Regions from separate parts of the Arthrobacter zhangbolii genome, predicted to be linked through region 3. Evidence: predicted binding sites of a transcription regulator. Region 3 holds the regulator's gene; each other region holds the start of a gene.
What was found. The regulator LexA, encoded in region 3, represses DNA repair genes until DNA is damaged. The targets are predictions, from matches to a motif close to TCGAACANNTGTTCGA.

Region 1 (5,734 bases), 1.6 Mb from region 3:
ACCGGCCGGAACCTGCGCCTGTATTTCCGGGACCGGCTGAATGTTTTCTTCTCTCTGCTGGGCGCGCTGGTCCTGTTCCTGCTCTATACCCTCTTTCTGGGCAACCAGCAGACCCAGGGCCTGGCCGAGAGCTTTCCGCAGGCCTCGGAAGAGGACATCAAGGGCTTTGTTGACGCCTGGATGTTTGCCGGCATTGTCGGCATCACCGCCATCACCACGGGCCTGGCCGCCGTGAACGTCATTGTGGATGACACTGCCACAGGCCGCTTCCGGGACTTCCTTGTCTCGCCCATCGGCCGCGGGCAGCTGGTGCTGGGCTATCTTCTGTCCACGGTGGTGATTGCACTGATCATGACCACCGTGGTGTTTGCCGTGAGCCTGGCCTACCTGGCCCTGGCCGACGGCGTGTTCCTCAGTGCGGGAGAGCTGGCCCGCACCTATGGATACCTGGTGCTCAGCTGTACCGCCTTCGGGGCGCTTAGCTCGTTCATTGTCACGTTTGTCCGCACTCCCGGGTCCTTTGCTGCCCTGTCCACGCTGGTGGGCACCATCCTCGGCTTCGCGGCGGGCTCCTACATTCCGGTGGGGGCGTTCCCGGAGGGGGTGCGCAACTTCGTGAGTGCGCTGCCGTTCCTGCAGGCTTCCATGGTGGTCCGCCAGGAAATGACCGAAGGTCCCCTGAGCGCGGTGACGGACCAGCCGCAGGCGGTCGACGAGGTGGAGCGGCTGTTCGGCATCTCGGCCTATGTGGGGGACTGGGCGGTGCCCACGGGCTACGTTGTTCTGGTCCTGGTGGCCATGGTGGTGGTCTTTACCGTCCTCGCCGCGGTGCGGATCCGGTCCCGCATTCGCTGACGACGGCGCCGGCCACAGTTACGTGCCGGCCGGTGTTCCGGTTGCTGTGCCGGGGCCGGCGTTGTGGACCGTCGTGCCGGTCGATGTGCCGGTTGCCGTGCCCGGGCCGGCGTTGCGGGCCGCCTCGATTCGCAGCCCCAGGTTTTCCAGACCTGCACGGATCATTGCGCCGTAGCCTTCGGTGCCCAGTACATCCGCGGCGGCGAGACCCAATACATGGTGGCGGCGTGCCTTGCCGGGCTCGCCGCGGCGGAGGTAGCCGTCGCCGAGGTTCAGGTGCAGCGAGGGTGCAAACCCGCGGGCTGAGGGGATGCCGAGAGGCACCAGGTCCCCGTCCCGGACGCCTGCATACTCAGCCAGGGCGGCCTCGTCCCAGGCTATTTCAGCTGGTAGATCCGATTCCGTATCTGCCAGATAGTGCGCCAGGATGCATCGGTGGGCGTGCTCGCCCGGACCCGTACCTTCCCAGCACGTGAGGAGACGCCGTCTTCCTTCGGTCCGGTTCCCGCCCAGAGCTACTGCCACGGCGTCAGTGATTTCTGCCCACGATGTCATCCGGGAAGCCTAACCGTCTCCCGGCCGGGCCCATAGTCTGTTCCGGCGGAAGCCTCACCTGTTCCGGCCGGGCCCCTAGCCCTAGCCCGTTCCGACGGAAGTCTCACCTGCTCTGGCCGGGCCTCAGCCTGCTCCGAGCCCCATCTGCTTCGGACCCCTCACGGCTCCGACGAGGAGCCCGGTCGCAGGGTCAGAACGGTGCAGGTTCGGGGCACGTCTGATCGGTGTCCCGGTGTCCCATTTCCAGGAAGGGGTCGGTCCGATAAACCCGGCCCGTAGGCGAGGTCCACTCCATCACGCCGGGTGCTGGTTGACGCGCAGTCCAAAACCCCAACGTCTTGAACCGGTGGTGCCGCCGGCATAGGTGGGCCAGGTTTCCATGGTCCGTTGTGCCACCCTTTCCCCACTCCGTGGTGTGGTCGATTTCCGAGACTGCAGTGCTAACCCTGCAGCCAGGAAACCGGCAGGTCCCGTCCCGGGCCCTTAGCCATCGGGCCAATCCGGCAGGGACTTTTCGGCGCCTGCCAACCCCGAGGATCTCTCCGGTATCCGGATCCTGAACCAAACCGGTCCAGCGGGTAGCGGTGCGGGCGAGCCTACGGGCCGCTTCGGCACTGATCGGACCGTACCCGTGCAGCTCGGCCGGTTCCTCGTTGGCACCGAATAGAGTCTCGGCGTTGATGAGGACCATAATCTCTGCCCGCGGTAGGAACGCGTCGGGGTCGGCATCCTTGGATCCGCTGCCCCCTCCTGGCTGGGCTTCATTGCCGGCACCTGCACGGTTGCGCCCGCCGGACGGGACGGAACCCAGACCGCCCATAAGGAGCTGGGCCAGGATGTCTGCGCGCAGCTGGTCCGTGGTCCTGGAGTCCCCTGCCGTCCGTTCGCCGCGGGCCGCTGTGGAGAGCGCCGTGTAGATCTGCTGGGCGTCCGCCGCCGGCAGATGCGCGGACAGCCATGACATGCCGTCCTCGTCGCGGTCCAGAACAACCCGCCGCTTATCAAAGGCGGTCAGGTGCCGTTCGGGAATGGTCCGGGGATATGTCCGCTCCCGCAGTCGCCGGGCCTGGGCAGAGAACTGGGCACGGGTTGTGCCTTCGGCCTTGTCCAGCAGTTCGGATTCGAACCCGTGACGTTCCGACGCTGGAACGGTCTCGCACTGATCCAACACCACCTGGGCATGGGCATAGGAGAAGCGCCCTTCTTCGAGCCCGGACAAGGTAGCGGTATGGGCTTCGCAGAGCCTGGCCGCCTCCGACATCATGGCCTGCGCGGTGGTCTGCGGGACGGTCAAAACGGCGGCGCATTCCGAGGCTGCCAAGCTAAATGCCAGTCCGGGTTCTTCCCGGCCGAGATCCTTGCAGAGACCTGAGCGGAAGAGTTCTTCCAAGTGATTGATCAGGCGCGTTTCCTGAGCCTGTGCCCAGCGGACCAAATGGGCCATGCGGGCCAGCACGTCGCAGGTGGCCTGTTCATCAAAACTGTCCCAATTCTTCAGCGTCAGGATCCCCGTGAACCCGTCCGGAAAATCTGCGCTGGCGTCTGCCGCTGCAGCAGGTCCACTGGTACGTCCGGCGTCGGCGGCCGTACCGTAGTCGGCCGTACCGCCGCCGTCGGCATGGAAAACCGCGAGCATGCGCGGGGTGCCGGCGCCATCCTTATTGCCAGCATGGCCTTCGGCCGTCTGGTGTTGTGTCCCTGATTCTTCGGTTATCCGTTCGGTACTCCCGAGCTGACCCATGCCTAAGGATTTCATCCGGCACTGACATTTTCGGTCCCGAAATGAGCCGAAAAACCGTTCGTCGTTGACCGAAAAATACCTGTCTTTAGGAGCAACCTACTTACTTTGAATCCGCCGTCGGGCTGCGTAGTCAGCTGGCCGCCGTCGTCGCACACGGCGCCGCCAGCGGCGTACTCGACCGGCCGCCGCCGCCGGTCACCCGGCAGCCCCGCTCCAGAGCCTGCGCCGTCAGCCGCCTGAGCCAGCCGACCCGCCGGTGTCCACCTCGTAAATGATCTCCAGCCCGTCCTCGTCATCCCACTGCTCGCCGTTGGCCACGAAACCGTACTGTTCCACCAGCCGGCGGGACGCTTCATTATCCGGGCTGATGGTGGCCCGGACTATGTGGATGGAGGGTTCCTGCGCGGCAACGGCCAGCAGCGCCTCCAAAGCGGCCCGGGCATAACCCTGCCGCCGGTACGCCGGGTCCACCGAATATCCCACTTCCACCATCCCGGCATCGTCGGGCGGCCCGTGAAACCCGGCCAGTCCCACAGCCCGCCGCAGCTCGGGATCGTAAACGGCCCGGGTGATCCAGACAGCGTCGCCGGGGTGCTCCTGAAGCTGGGCACTGCGGATCCGCCACAGCGGCTGGCGGTCCCGGGAGAAATGCTCGGTCAGTTCCAGAGGTGCCTGACGGTTGGCGCCGTCCAGATCGCCCGCCGCCAACGCGTCGATTACCCCGCGGGGAAGCTGGATCAGCTGGATGCTCTTGAGTGCCGCTGCCAATGCTGGCTCCTTTGCCGGTTCCGATACCGCTTATCTGCGTCCGGGGTTACGACCCTAACCTGATCCCCGCCAGACTTGAAGAAACCCCGCGGCGGCACCGGAAAGGGACACTGAAATGGGCACCGATTCCGTACTGATCATCGGATCCGGTCCGGCGGGCTACACCGCGGGCATCTACGCCGCACGTGCCGGGCTGAAGCCGCGCATCCTGGCCGGGTCCGTCACGGCCGGAGGGGCCCTGATGAACACCACCGAGGTGGAAAACTTTCCGGGCTTTGCCGACGGCATCCAGGGCCCGGACCTCATGGAAAACCTGCGCAGGCAGGCGGAGAAGTTCGGTGCCGTGGTGGAGTACGACGACGCCGTGTCGGTGGATCTTGCCGGGCACACCAAGAAGGTGGCCGGGGGAAACGGGCAAAGCTACAAGGCCCGCTGCGTTATCCTCGCCACCGGCTCGGTGTACAAGGAACTCGGTCTGCCGGAGGAGAAGAAACTCAACGGCCGCGGCATCTCCTGGTGTGCCACATGTGACGGGTTCTTCTTCCGCAACCAGGCCATTGTTGTGGTCGGCGGCGGGGACTCAGCCATGGAGGAAGCACTGTTCCTGACCCGCTTCGGGGACTCCGTGACCGTCGTCGTACGGCGAGACACCCTGCGGGCCTCGCGCATTATGGCCCAGCGGGCGCGGGACCACGCCAAAATCCGCTTTGAATTCAACTCTGAGGTCACCGCGATCCACGGTGAGGACAAGGTCACCGGACTGACGCTAACCGACACCGTCACCGGGGCCACCCGCGAGCTTCCGGCCCAGGGAATTTTCGTGGCCATCGGGCATGCTCCGCGGACGGATCTGCTGGCGGGTCAGGTGGAGCTGGATGAGAACGGATACATCAGGGTGGCGGCGCCCACCACGCAGACCAACCTGGACGGGGTGTTCGCCTGCGGGGATGCGGTGGACCACCGTTACCGGCAGGCCATCACCGCAGCCGGGACCGGCTGCTCCGCGGCACTGGACGCCGAACGGTATCTTGCCGCTGTTGCCGACGCCGACAGCATCGCCACTGCCCTGGTGGAAGGCTCGCTCAACGGATAGCGCCGCTCCTGGTAGAACTAGGCGCCGGTGAAAGTCAGCACCAGCAGGGTGACATTCAGTCCCACCAGCAGCACGGAGACCACCACTCCCAGCGCCGTGGTCACCCAGTGGTTCCGGTACGCGCCCATCAGTCCCCGCTGCGCGGTGAGCCAGACCAGCGGGATCAGCGCAAACGGAATACCGAAGGAAAGGATCACCTGGCTCAGGATCAGCGCCCAGGTGGGGTCGATGCCGACGGCGAGGATCGCCAGTGCAGGCAGCAGCGTGATCAGGCGGCGCAGGAGCATGGGGATGCGGACCTTCAGCAGCCCCTGCATGATCTCGGCGCCGGCATAGGCACCCACCGATGTCGAGGCCAGGCCGGAGGCCAGCAGGCCGACGGCGAACAGCGTCGCCACCGCGCCGCCCAGGGAAGCGCCGATGGCGGCATGGGCGCCCTCGAGCGAATCGGTGCCCTCCACGCCCTGCAGGGAACTGGCGGCCAGCAGCAGGATGGCGAGGTTGACCGAGCCCGCTACCGCAAGGGCTATGGTGACGTCCCACTTGGTGGCCTTGATCAGCCGGGGTGTGGTCAGCGTGGCGGAGCGCTGCGGGAAACGGTCCCGGGTGAGGGCCGAATGCGCGTAGATGGCGTGCGGCATGACCGTGGCCCCGAGGATCGAGGCGGCAAGCAGCACAGACTCGCTGCCTTCAAAGCGGGGCACCAGGCCCTCGACCAGTGA
Region 2 (5,734 bases), 750 kb from region 3:
CCATCCTCCCGCCGGCCCTGTTCCGGCGCCGGAACTTCCTGCTGCCCGTGCTGGTGGGGATCGCCGTCGGAATCGCGATGTTCTCCACCATCTCCTACCTGCCCACCTTCCTGCAGATGGTCAACCGGGCCACCGCCACCCAGTCCGGGCTGATGATGCTGCCGATGATGGGCGGCCTGCTGCTGACCTCCATTGGCACCGGGCAGCTGATCTCCCGGACCGGCCGGTACAAGATCTACCCCGTGCTAGGCTGCGCGGTGATCATTGCCGGGCTGGTGCTGCTCTCGCGGATTTCTGACACCACCCCCTACAGCTTCACGGCGCTCGGGATGCTGGTGATGGGACTGGGCATCGGCATGCTGATGCAGAACCTGGTGCTGATAGTGCAGAACAGTGTGCCCGGGCGGGACATGGGAGCAGCGATCTCCGCGGCGAACTATTTCCGCCAGATTGGCGCGTCCTTTGGTATTGCCCTGTTCGGCTCGATCTTTATCCACCGGCTGGGCAACGAGCTGGCCGGGGCGCCGGCCGGTGCCGGAGCAGCGGTGGGCGGGGACATCAACTCGCTCAGTCCGGCGATGCTGCGCGGGCTGCCCGCACCGGCGCAGGACTTCATTGCTGCTGCTTTCGGCAACGCCCTGCCGCCGATTTTCCTGCTGAGTGTGCCCGTGGTGGCAGTCGCCCTGGTGCTGTGCCTGTTTATCCGGGAAGTACCGCTGTCCACCACGGTGCGCAGTGAGGCTGCAGAGGAGGCCTAGGTTGCGTCGTAAGTGGACAGAAGGAAAAGGACCCAGCCGATCAGCGCAGCCATGGGCAGCTGCCACAGCAGGGAGGGAATGATGTACAGCCGGGCGGCCAGCTTCTTATTGCCGGCCCGGAGCGAGGCAGTGAAGCCTGCCACTGAGGCAATCAGGGCGGTAATACCGAGGAAGCCGATGAGATTTAGAACGCCGCCCACGCCGGCGCTGACACTGCCTAAGCTGCGGATCCAAAAGTAGAAGGGCATCAGTGCCAGGGCCCAGCCGAGCGTGACGATGACCATGCCGGTGATGGCCGGCTTGCTGAAGCGCTGCCGCGCCGTTTGGGTTCCGGACCGGTCCGGGGTTTCGGTTTCCGTGGGGTCGGTTTTCGGGGCCCCGGTTTCCGCGGGGGTGGCGTACGGGTTCCGGTACGGGATATCGGGATCCAAGGTGTGCTCCATCGGTGGGCGGGAATCTGGAACCAGTGTGCACCAGGATGGCGCGCTTCTGCCGGAACCTCTTCACCTGTGGCGGATGAACGGGCCGTAGGGGTGGGCCGGCCATCGGATCGGCACTACGCGGTGCCGATTGTCAGCAGCCAGCCGTACACTGAAAAGGAAGTGTTCGAATATATGTTCGAATTAGTTGGCAGTTGATAACCAGTTGGTCCCCTGTGGGAGGCCACGGGCGCGGATTCGCCTGCGGTGTGCGCGGGTCCGTCGGGGAAGGGAGCTGAAATGGGTGTCTTCAGCGAAGGCATAGAGGTGGTGTGTTCGCCTGCGGGTAAGCCACTGCGGCTGGTATGGGGCGGGCGCACCTACAAGGTGGGAGCTGACCCCGTGCGCTGGTATGAACGCCGCAACTGGTGGGAAGAGGAAATGCGGGCAGAACGCGGCCGCGGCGCCGGCCTGGTGGATACCGAGATCTGGCGCGTCCAGGCGAGGGTCAGCGACCGCTCCGACCTGCGCACCCTGGACCTCTCGCACCATGTCAACACTGACCGCTGGCGCCTGATCCGGATTCACGACGCCCTGAAGGACAGCGCCTGATGAGGACGGTGCCTGATGAAGAACGGTGCCTGATGCGCCCATGAGCTTTATCCATCTGCACGCGGCTACGGCCTTCAGCGCGCATTACGGGGTCTCCTGGCCCGAGGAGATGGCAGCCGCCGCGGCAGCGGACGGCGCCGACGCCCTGGCCTGCACCGACAGGGACGGGCTGTATGGAACGGTCAAGCACCTGCGTGCCTGCATGGAGGCGGGCATAGATCCCATTGTCGGGGTGGACCTTGCCGTCCTGGACAGTGGGAACGCTGTCACGGGCAGGGTAGTGATCCTTGCCCACGGGCATAACGGGGGAGCCGGCTACAGCGCCCTGTGCCGGCTGATTTCCGCCGCGCATGCCTCCACCTCGGCGTCCCGGGCACGGACCGGCAAACCCGTGGGAGTCACTATGGAACAGCTGGCCCGGTACGTCAGCGGCAGCCCGGATACCGGAGACAGTGACTCCCGGACGGCGCCTGCAGCTTCCGGGCAGGAGGGCGAACCCCTGCTCACCGTCCTGGTGGGCCCGCAGTCCGACGTCGGCCTGGCCATGCGCAGCCGCAGCTACGCCGTCGCGCGTACCCTGTTCGGACACTGGCGTGCGGCCATTCCTGCCGGGGCGCTCGCCGTGGAAGTAGTCACCCATCTGGCTCCGCCGGGGGAGAACCTCAGCCTTGCCCACGCGGTACGGATGTTCCGTCTGGCCGATGAGATGCGGATACCGGCCATCCTCACCAACGCCGTGCGCTACGTGGATGAAGACGGCGCCGCCACCGCCGACGTGCTCGACGCCGCGCGCTCGCTGACCTCGCTGTCCCGGCTGCCGGACCGACAGCCCAACGGGCAGGGCTGGCTCAAGGGGACACGTGAGATGACGGCGCTGGCCCGGGAGATCAGCTCCGAGGCAGGCTGCGGCTCGGCGGCACGGATGCTCGCCGACACTGCGGCGCTCGCGGACCGCTGCCGGATGGACCCGGTGGGGGATATGGGCTGGAAGCAGCCCGTAGTACCCGAAGCCTCGGTCATCGGCATAGACATAGAACCCATGCAGGAACTGCGCCAGCGGTGCGAAGCCGGGATCACCCGCCGGCTGAGGTCACGGGACTCGGTTGCCGAAGCGGAGATGCGGCACCGGCTTGACCATGAGCTGGGCATTATTGACCGCCTGGGTTTCGCCTCCTACTTCCTGACGGTTGCCGAAGTCTCGGCCATGATCACCGGCATGGGGGTGCGCGCGGCGGCACGCGGTTCGGGAGCCTCGTCGCTGGTGAACTATCTGCTGGGCGTCAGCCATGTGAATCCGCTGGACCATGACCTGATCTTTGAACGTTTCCTGTCCCGGGACCGCTCCACCCTGCCGGACATCGACATTGACGTGGAGAGCGCCGAACGGCATAACGTCTACCACCGCATCTTTGAACGCTTTGGCTCCGAACGGGTAACCCTGATGAGCATGCAGAACGGGTACCGGGCACGCGGCGCCGTGCGCGACGCCGGACTGGCGCTGGGCATGCACGAAGAGGACATCGGTGCCGTGGCCAAGCAGCTGTGGCGCTTCTCGGCGCGCAACTTCCGTGAGGCGCTCGCCGAAAAGCCGGAACTGCGTGAATTCTCCGGGCAGGTGGAAAAGAACCGGCAGCTGGACCTGCTGGTGGATCTCACCGAACGCCTGGACCGCCTTCCCCGGCACATCTCCATGCATCCGTGCGGGGTGATCCTGGGGGATAAGTCCCTGCTGGACCGTACCCCCGTGCAGCCCAGCGGGCTGGGCCTGCCCATGTCCCAGTTCGACAAGCACGACATGGACCCGATGGGCATGCTCAAGCTGGACGTCCTCGGGGTGCGGATGCAAAGTGCCATGGCCTTCGCCGTCCGCGAAGTGGTCCGGGTGCATTCCTCCCGGGAGGAAGTCATTGCCGCCGGCGCACACCGGGAGGGTCCCGGCAGCCCGGATCCTGAGTTCATCGAAGCCGACGGCCGGATCAACCTGGACGCGGTGCCGTTCGACGACGAACCCACCTATGAGCTCATCCGTAGTACGCACACCCTGGGCTGCTTCCAGATTGAATCCCCTGGCCAGCGCGAACTGGTGGGAAAGATGGCACCGCGGGAATTCAACGACCTGATTATCGACATTTCCCTGTTCCGGCCCGGACCGATGAAATCCGACATGGTCCGGCCGTTCCTGGAATACCGGCACGGGTTCTCGCCCGAGGTGTACCCGCACGAGGCGCTGCGCCCGGTGCTGGCGGAAACGCACGGCGTCACCGTCTTCCACGAACAGGTGCTGCGGACCCTGAACGTTTTTACCGGTTGCGGGCTGGCCAAGGCTGATGAACTGCGCCGGCTGCTGGGCAATGAAGCAGCGGAGCCGGGGGTGGAGGAGTACTTCCGCAGCAAGGCTGCAGAGCGCGGTTACACGCCTGAGACCATCAATAAGGTGTGGGACACCCTGAAGGCTTTTGGCAGCTTCGGTTTCTGCAAGGCCCACGGGGCGGCCTTCGCGGTGCCCACCTATCAGTCGGCCTGGCTGAAGGCACACCATCCCGAAGCGTTCCTGGCCGGGATTTTCGAACACGATCCGGGGATGTATCCGCGCCGGCTGCTGGTGGCCGAGGCCCGGCGGATGGGCATTCCCATCCTGCCCCTGGACATCAACCGCAGCGGCGAGCAGTACCGGGTGGAACGCACCGAGCAGGGCAAGCTGGGCATTCGGCTGTCCCTGGCCGGGATCTACGGGCTCTCCGCCGTCGAGCTCCGGCGCATTGCCGCCGGGCAGCCCTATGACTCCCTGGCCGATCTGCGTGCCCGGGCACGGGTTTCCCGGCCCACGCTGCGCCGCCTCGCCCAGCTGGGGGCCTTCGATTCCCTGAGTCAAAAAACCGGCTCCGGGGGCAGCCGTGCGGATCTGATCCATTACCTCGACGCCGCCCCGGCCCGCTCGTCATCCCGGAAGTACGAGCCGATCCCCGGGCAGCTGGCCCTGCCACTGGGGGACACCGAACTGGCGAACCTGCACCGGGAGCTGCCCGAACCGGGGCTGCGGGAGAAGGTCCGCACCGAACTGGATCTGCTCTCCGTGGACGTGAGTGCACACCTGATGGAAAGCTACGGGCCGCTGCTGCGCAGTCTGGGGGTGACACCTGCCGAAGCGCTGATGGATCTGCGCAACGGCTCCGAAGTGCTGGTGGCCGGGATCCGGGTTGCCACCCAGACCCCGCCCATGCGCGGCGGCCGCCGGGTGGTGTTCATCAGCCTTGATGACGGCACCGGCTGCGTGGACTGCACGTTCTTCCATGAGGCGCAGGAAAAATCCGGTCCGCTGCTCTTCGGCACCGAGCTGCTGCTTGTCCGCGGGCTGACCCGCCGCACCGGGCCCCGGGGCATCAGCCTGCAGGCCCTCGAAGCCTGGAATTTGGCGGACACTGCCTCGCTTCCCCTGCCGGGCAGTCAGCGCGGCATGTTGGTGGGGCACAAGCGCAGCGGATAACATCGGTACGGGCGCAAAGAAGGAGCCGGCCGGGTTCGGCCGTGCAGAAGACGCCGTACAACGAAATCTAGGAGACAACCGTGTCAGTGCCAGAGAAGTTCACCCTCATCGTCGACGGCGAAGAGACCACGGTGGATACTGGCACCACCGGTGCGCAGCTCTTCTTCGAACGCCGCGACGTCGTCGTGATGCGTGTGAACTCGGTCCTGAAGGACCTGGACACCCCGCTGGAGCAGGGCGACGTCGTGGAATCGGTCACCATCGATTCCGAGGATGGCCTGAACGTCCTGCGCCACTCCACCGCCCACGTGATGGCCCAGGCCGTGCAGCAGCTGCGCCCCGACGCCAAGCTGGGCATTGGCCCGTACATCAAGGACGGCTTCTACTTCGACTTCGACGTCGCCGAGCCGTTCACCCCCGAGGACCTGAAGACCCTCGAGAAGATGATGCAGAAGATCGTC
Region 3 (5,734 bases):
ATGCGGAGATTCTTTCCATGGAGCACGGGGAAACGGGGACCCGGCTGCACGTTATGGTTCGTGAGGGCCTGGCTGCCGAACTGGAGCCGTTTGTCGCCCATGCGTAAAAAGGGCGACACTCAGGGGCCGGAACAGGTCCTGGATCTGCTGGACACCGCAGTCTCGGCCATGGGCGGCCAAAACCGCCCGGGCCAGCATGAGATGGCCCGTCAGGTGGCTGAGGCCATCGAGACGGGCGATCACCTGCTGGTCCAGGCCGGAACCGGCACCGGCAAATCCCTCGCCTACCTCATTCCGCTGATTGCGCACGCGCTTGAAAGCGATAAGCCGGCGCTGGTTTCCACCGCCACGCTGGCCCTGCAGTCCCAGATTGTGGGACGGGACCTCCCGCGACTGCTGAAGACCCTCGAGCCCAAGCTGCCCCGTGAGGTGGACGTAGCGCTGCTCAAGGGCCGCAGCAACTATGTCTGCGTTCATAAGACCGGCGGCGGTTTCCCGGACGAGGACGACGACGCCGGCACGCTCTTTATGCTCGGTGAGGACCAGGCCGTGCCGCACCCTGCGCCTGCTTCCGGACCGACGTCGGCCCTGGGCCGCGATGTTGTCCGGTTGCGGGAGTGGGCCCAGGAAACAGAGACCGGGGACCGGGACGAGCTGCTTCCCGGTGTCAGCGACCGCGCCTGGCGGCAGGTTTCAGTGACTTCCATGGAATGCCTGGGCGCGCAGAAATGCCCGGTGGCTGAAGAGTGCTTTAGCGAACGGGCGCGGGCCAAGGCGGCAGTAGCTGATCTGGTGATCACCAACCACGCCATGCTTGCCATTGCCGCCTTCGAAGGCCTGGCCGTGCTGCCCGACTACGACGTAGTGGTCATTGACGAAGCGCACGAACTCCAGGACCGCGTCACGGGAGCCGTCACCGGACAGCTCTCCGGCACCATCATCTCCGCAGCGGTAGCGGCCGCCCGCAAACACACCTCCGCGAGCCTTGAGCCTCTTGCTGCGGCCGGGCGTGCCTTCGACCAGGTCTTTGCGCCGGTACCCTCGGGCCTGCTGGCCGCCGGCCTGTCCGAGGACCAGGAAATGGTGCTCGGCCATGTCCGAGAATCCACCCGGACGGCGCTGTCGGATTCCAAACCCGAAGGCCCGGATGCAGTGGACGGCGGGCGGCAGATGGCCCGCTCACGGCTGCTGGCTGTGCAGGAAATGTGCGAACGCATCCTCGATGCCGGCAATTCCGGCGAGGTCGTCTGGGCATCGCGGACGAGCACTTTTGCGCCCGGCGCCGGCTACACCGCGCCCGAAGAGGATTCGCCGCCCGTCATCAACGTGGCCCCGTTGTCCGTGGCAGGCCGGCTGCGGGAGGGACTCTTCGACGGGCATACCGTGGTCCTGACCTCGGCGACCCTTGCCATCGGCGCCGAGTTCGGCCCCGTGGCCGGCGCGCTGGGACTCCTGGGTGCCGGTGCCCCGAAATGGACGGGCACCGACGTCGGCAGCCCTTTCGACTACCCCCGCCAGGGTGTGCTGTACGTGGCGAAGGACCTGCCCAAACCGGGACGTGGAACCTCGCCGGAACAGCTCGACGAGATTGAGGCCCTGATCAAGGCCTCCGGAGGCGGTGCGCTGGGACTGTTCTCCTCCCGCCGGGCGGCCGAGGAAGCCGCCGAGGCGCTGCGTTCCCGCGTGGATTTCCCCATCCTGTGCCAGGGTGAATCCACCATGTCCGCCCTGGTCAAACAGTTTGCGGAGGATGACGAGACCTGTCTGTTCGGCACCATGTCCCTCTGGCAGGGTGTTGACGTTCCGGGAGCCTCCTGCCGGCTGGTGATTATGGACCGGATCCCGTTCCCGCGCCCGGATGATCCGCTGATGACCGCCCGCACCCGTGCCGTGGCCAAGGCGGGCGGCAACGGCTTTATGAGCGTTTCCGCCACCCACGCCGCCGTGCGGCTGGCACAGGGCGCCGGCCGGCTGATCCGGGCTTCCGGCGACAAAGGCGTGGTTGCGGTGCTTGATTCCCGCCTGGCCACCGCCCGGTACGGCAGCTTCCTGCGGGCAGCCCTGCCGCCCTTCTGGGCCACGACCGACCGGGCCGTGGTCCTGCAGGCACTGCAGCGGCTCGCCGGGCAGCCAGCGGACGCGGGAAGATGACCCGGCTGGACCAGTCGATATGCGCGCGGATAAACACGTGCCGTTAAACAGCAGTGCCCCGGCCGGTAGCCGGGGCACTGCTGTTTAGTCCCTGTGGGTATTTCGGTCTGGAGCCTAGAGGGAACGCATAACCGATACGACTTTGCCCATGATGGTCGCTTCGTCGCCCAGAATCGGTTCGTAGCGCGTGTTCTGCGGCAGCAGCCAGGTGTGCCCGTTGCGCTGGCGGAACGTCTTGACCGTGGCCTCGTCCTCCAGCAGGGCCGCGACGATGTCACCGTTCTCGGCGGTGGGCTGGCGCCGCACCACCACCCAGTCGCCGTCGCAAATGGCCGCATCGACCATGGAGTCACCGGCAACCCGGAGCATAAACAGGTCACCGTGACCCACGAGTTGGCGGGGCAGGGGAACCACTTCTTCAACCTGCTGGTCGGCAAGGATGGGCCCGCCTGCGGCGATCCGTCCCACCAGGGGCACCATGGCCGTGTCGATTGCCGTGGTGAGGTCTGCCACCGCGCCGCCTGAGCCGGCCACGCCGGTAGCGGACCCGTCCTGCGCGGAGCTTTGACGTGTGACGGCATTGCCGGAACCGGAGGTGCCTGCGGACTCGGCGCCGGGGGCCTCGCCGTTACGGGAGGAACCGGCATCGCGCAGCAGCAGCGGAACCAGGATCTCCATGGCCCGGGGGCGCTTGGGGTCGCGGCGGATGTAACCGAGTTTCTCCAGCTGGCTCAGCTGGTGGGTGACGCTGGAAAGGCTCGCCAGACCGACAATGTCGCCTATCTCGCGCATGGACGGCGGGTAGCCGTTGGTGCTAACCGAACGCTGGATGGTTTCCAGGATCTTGGTCTGGCGCGCAGTCAGGCCCTTGGAGCGGCCTGCCGGCGCGGCAGGGGGAGGGGTGCTGCCATTGGAAACAGTCCTGCGGGCCACGTCGGCTTCCCTTCACGGACGGCCCGCGGTTGCGGGCCGGTTGGTTCTGGCGGTTCTGGCGGTTTGAATCTGGCGGTCTGGTTCTGTCCGGGCGGTGCTGCAGCCCGGTCTTTGTCCGGTCCCGGCCGTTTTGTCAGAGGCGGATGGTTAGTTGGTTCCAGCCGCTTCCGATGGGTTCAACGCTAGGGGAGCGCAGCACGTTTATCAAACATATATTCGAGCGAGTCTCGACATTGTTCGTAGATAAGTGCTAGAAATGTTCGAGTACAACTTAGAACATACATTCGAGTCCGGGCTGCCGACACCTCGCTGGCTCCACCAGATGTTCGAATGCAGTTTCGAGCCGCAGTGTTTCCTCCCGTGCTTATTGCGGGCGGACGGCGGCAGCTCTGCGCTTCGGACCGGAAAGGTATTGACATGTCAGTACACGTACTTCCCGCTGTTCCTTCTGCAGCCGCACCCGCTTTATCCCAGGCACCTCTGCGCCTCACCCGCCGGGGCCGGCTTCTCCTGGTTGGAGCACCGCTGATGCTGACCTCGGCCGCCCTGCTGGTCTTCATTGGATTCTTCACCGCACCCGCCATGGCCTCGGGCAACTCCCCGGAGCAGACCCGCACTATCCAGGTGAGCGTTTCGAACGGGGAATCCCTGTGGTCTCTCGCCACGGAATTCGCCCCTGACCGGGATCCCCGCACCGTAGTTGCCGACATCGTGGAACTGAACAACCTGGATGATGCCACTGTGCCGGCCGGCCGCCAGCTCTACATCCCGGTGACGCGCTGACCTTCGGGAACCGGGCTCCTGCGTGCTGCATGCGGGAGCCGTCCCCTGCCTCAGGCTCGCGGACTGGTCTTTATCCGGGGACCGGTCTCCGCCTAGGGAGCGTTCTTCATGGAGGGACTTAGAAGTGCAGGCAGGCGGCCCGGATTCCGGAACTGTCCCCGCAGCGCCTTAAGCTGTACTGGTGAGTGAACAGCTGGAAAACCTGAACCGACTTCCCCTGCGCGATGACCTCAGAGGCCTGACGCCCTATGGGGCCCCGCAGCTGGATGTGCCGATCCTGCTGAACGTCAACGAAAACACCCATGGACTGCCCGAGCACGTGCGCCGGGCCATCGTTGCCGAAGTGGAGTCCGCCGTCGGCGGGCTGAACCGCTACCCGGACCGGGAATTCACCCAGTTGAGGGAAAAACTGGCACGGTACCTCGGCCACGGGCTGGTGCCGGAGAACATCTGGGCAGGCAACGGTTCCAATGAGGTTCTCCAGCAGATCCTGCAGGCTTTCGGCGGTCCCGGCCGGACGGCCATGAGCTTCCCGCCCACCTACTCCATGTACCCGTTGCTTGCCAGCGGTACCGGCACCGCCTACGTCACCGGCACCCGGGAAGCGGATTTCTCCCTGACCCCGGAATCGGCCGCCGCGCAGATTCGTGCCCAGGCACCGAACATCATCATTTTGTGCACGCCGAATAATCCCACGGGAACGGCCCTTGGCCTGGACGTCATCGAAGCTGCCTACGAAGCGGGCGAAGCGTCCAACGCCATCGTGGTGGTTGATGAGGCCTACGCGGAGTTCTCCCACGCCGATACCCCCAGCGCCCTGCAGCTGCTGCCGGGACGGGAACGCCTGATCATTTCCCGCACCATGTCCAAGGCCTTTGCCCTGGCCGGGGCTCGGATCGGATACCTGGCTGCAGCACCCCAGATTGCGGATGCCCTGCGCCTGGTCCGGCTGCCCTACCACCTCTCGGCCATCACCCAGGCCACGGCCAACGCCGCGCTGACCCATGCCGATGCCCTCCTTTCCAATGTGGAGGACATTAAGGGCCAGCGTGACCGGATCGTGCGGGAGCTGACGGACCTCGGACTGGACCCCGCACCCTCGGACGCAAACTTCGTGCTCTTCGGCGGCATGGAGAACCCCCGCGCTGTCTGGGAAGGCCTACTGGAAGCCGGCGTCCTGGTTCGGGACATCGGCATTGAGGGCCATCTCCGCGTCACGGCCGGTACGGAAGCTGAAACGGATACCTTCCTTACCGTGCTGCGGTCCCTGCTTCCGGCCTGAACGGCCCGCCGTCCGCGGCGGCCACGATTCCGGGACCCGGCCGCACCGGGACTAAACTGAGAACCTGCCGGAGCTTTGTCCATTGCTCCGACCCCGACCTTCCTGAAGGAACCCCATGACTGTGGAGACCGCTACCGGACGCACTGCCCGCCTTGAGCGGACCACGAGTGAATCGTCCGTCCTCGTTGAACTGGACCTGGACGGCACCGGCCGCGCAGACATCAGCACCTCCGTGCCGTTCTACGACCACATGCTGAACGCGCTGGCCAAGCACTCCCTGATGGACCTCACCGTCCGGGCCACCGGCGACACGCACATCGATGTCCACCACACGGTCGAGGACATTGCCATCAGCATCGGCGAGGCACTCAAGACCGCCCTGGGCACCAAGGCAGGCATCCGCCGGTTCGGCGAGGCTACTGTTCCGCTGGACGAGGCGCTGGCCCACGCCGTCGTCGATATCTCCGGACGCCCCTACCTGGTGCATTCCGGCGAACCGGCCGGACAGGAATACCACCTGATCGGCGGGCACTTCACCGGCTCGCTTACCCGGCACGTGTTTGAAGCCATCACCCTGCACGCCCA

Region 1: a site for LexA is predicted at 3,198-3,213, ahead of MUK71_RS14710 (HNH endonuclease signature motif containing protein). Genes of this name have one in related genera too.
Region 2: a site for LexA is predicted at 1,365-1,380, ahead of MUK71_RS09575 (DUF6504 family protein). Genes of this name have one in related genera too.

What each region holds. Positions count from the first base shown of each region.
Region 1 covers NZ_CP094984.1:3,155,653-3,161,386, reverse strand. Annotated here, with positions in the region: gene MUK71_RS14720 (ABC transporter permease) at 1-855, shown strand, start outside; gene MUK71_RS14715 (hypothetical protein) at 874-1,410, opposite strand; gene MUK71_RS14710 (HNH endonuclease signature motif containing protein) at 1,601-3,046, opposite strand; gene MUK71_RS14705 (GNAT family N-acetyltransferase) at 3,380-3,919, opposite strand; gene trxB (thioredoxin-disulfide reductase) at 4,035-5,012, shown strand; gene MUK71_RS14695 (Nramp family divalent metal transporter) at 5,030-5,734, opposite strand, start outside.
Region 2 covers NZ_CP094984.1:2,066,560-2,072,293, reverse strand. Annotated here, with positions in the region: gene MUK71_RS09585 (MDR family MFS transporter) at 1-758, shown strand, start outside; gene MUK71_RS09580 (hypothetical protein) at 755-1,189, opposite strand; gene MUK71_RS09575 (DUF6504 family protein) at 1,478-1,789, shown strand; gene MUK71_RS09570 (DNA polymerase III subunit alpha) at 1,830-5,273, shown strand; gene thrS (threonine--tRNA ligase) at 5,354-5,734, shown strand, end outside.
Region 3 covers NZ_CP094984.1:1,321,242-1,326,975, forward strand. Annotated here, with positions in the region: gene hflX (GTPase HflX) at 1-107, shown strand, start outside; gene MUK71_RS06135 (ATP-dependent DNA helicase) at 100-2,151, shown strand; gene lexA (transcriptional repressor LexA) at 2,266-3,015, opposite strand; gene MUK71_RS06145 (LysM peptidoglycan-binding domain-containing protein) at 3,502-3,867, shown strand; gene MUK71_RS06150 (histidinol-phosphate transaminase) at 4,049-5,149, shown strand; gene hisB (imidazoleglycerol-phosphate dehydratase HisB) at 5,265-5,734, shown strand, end outside.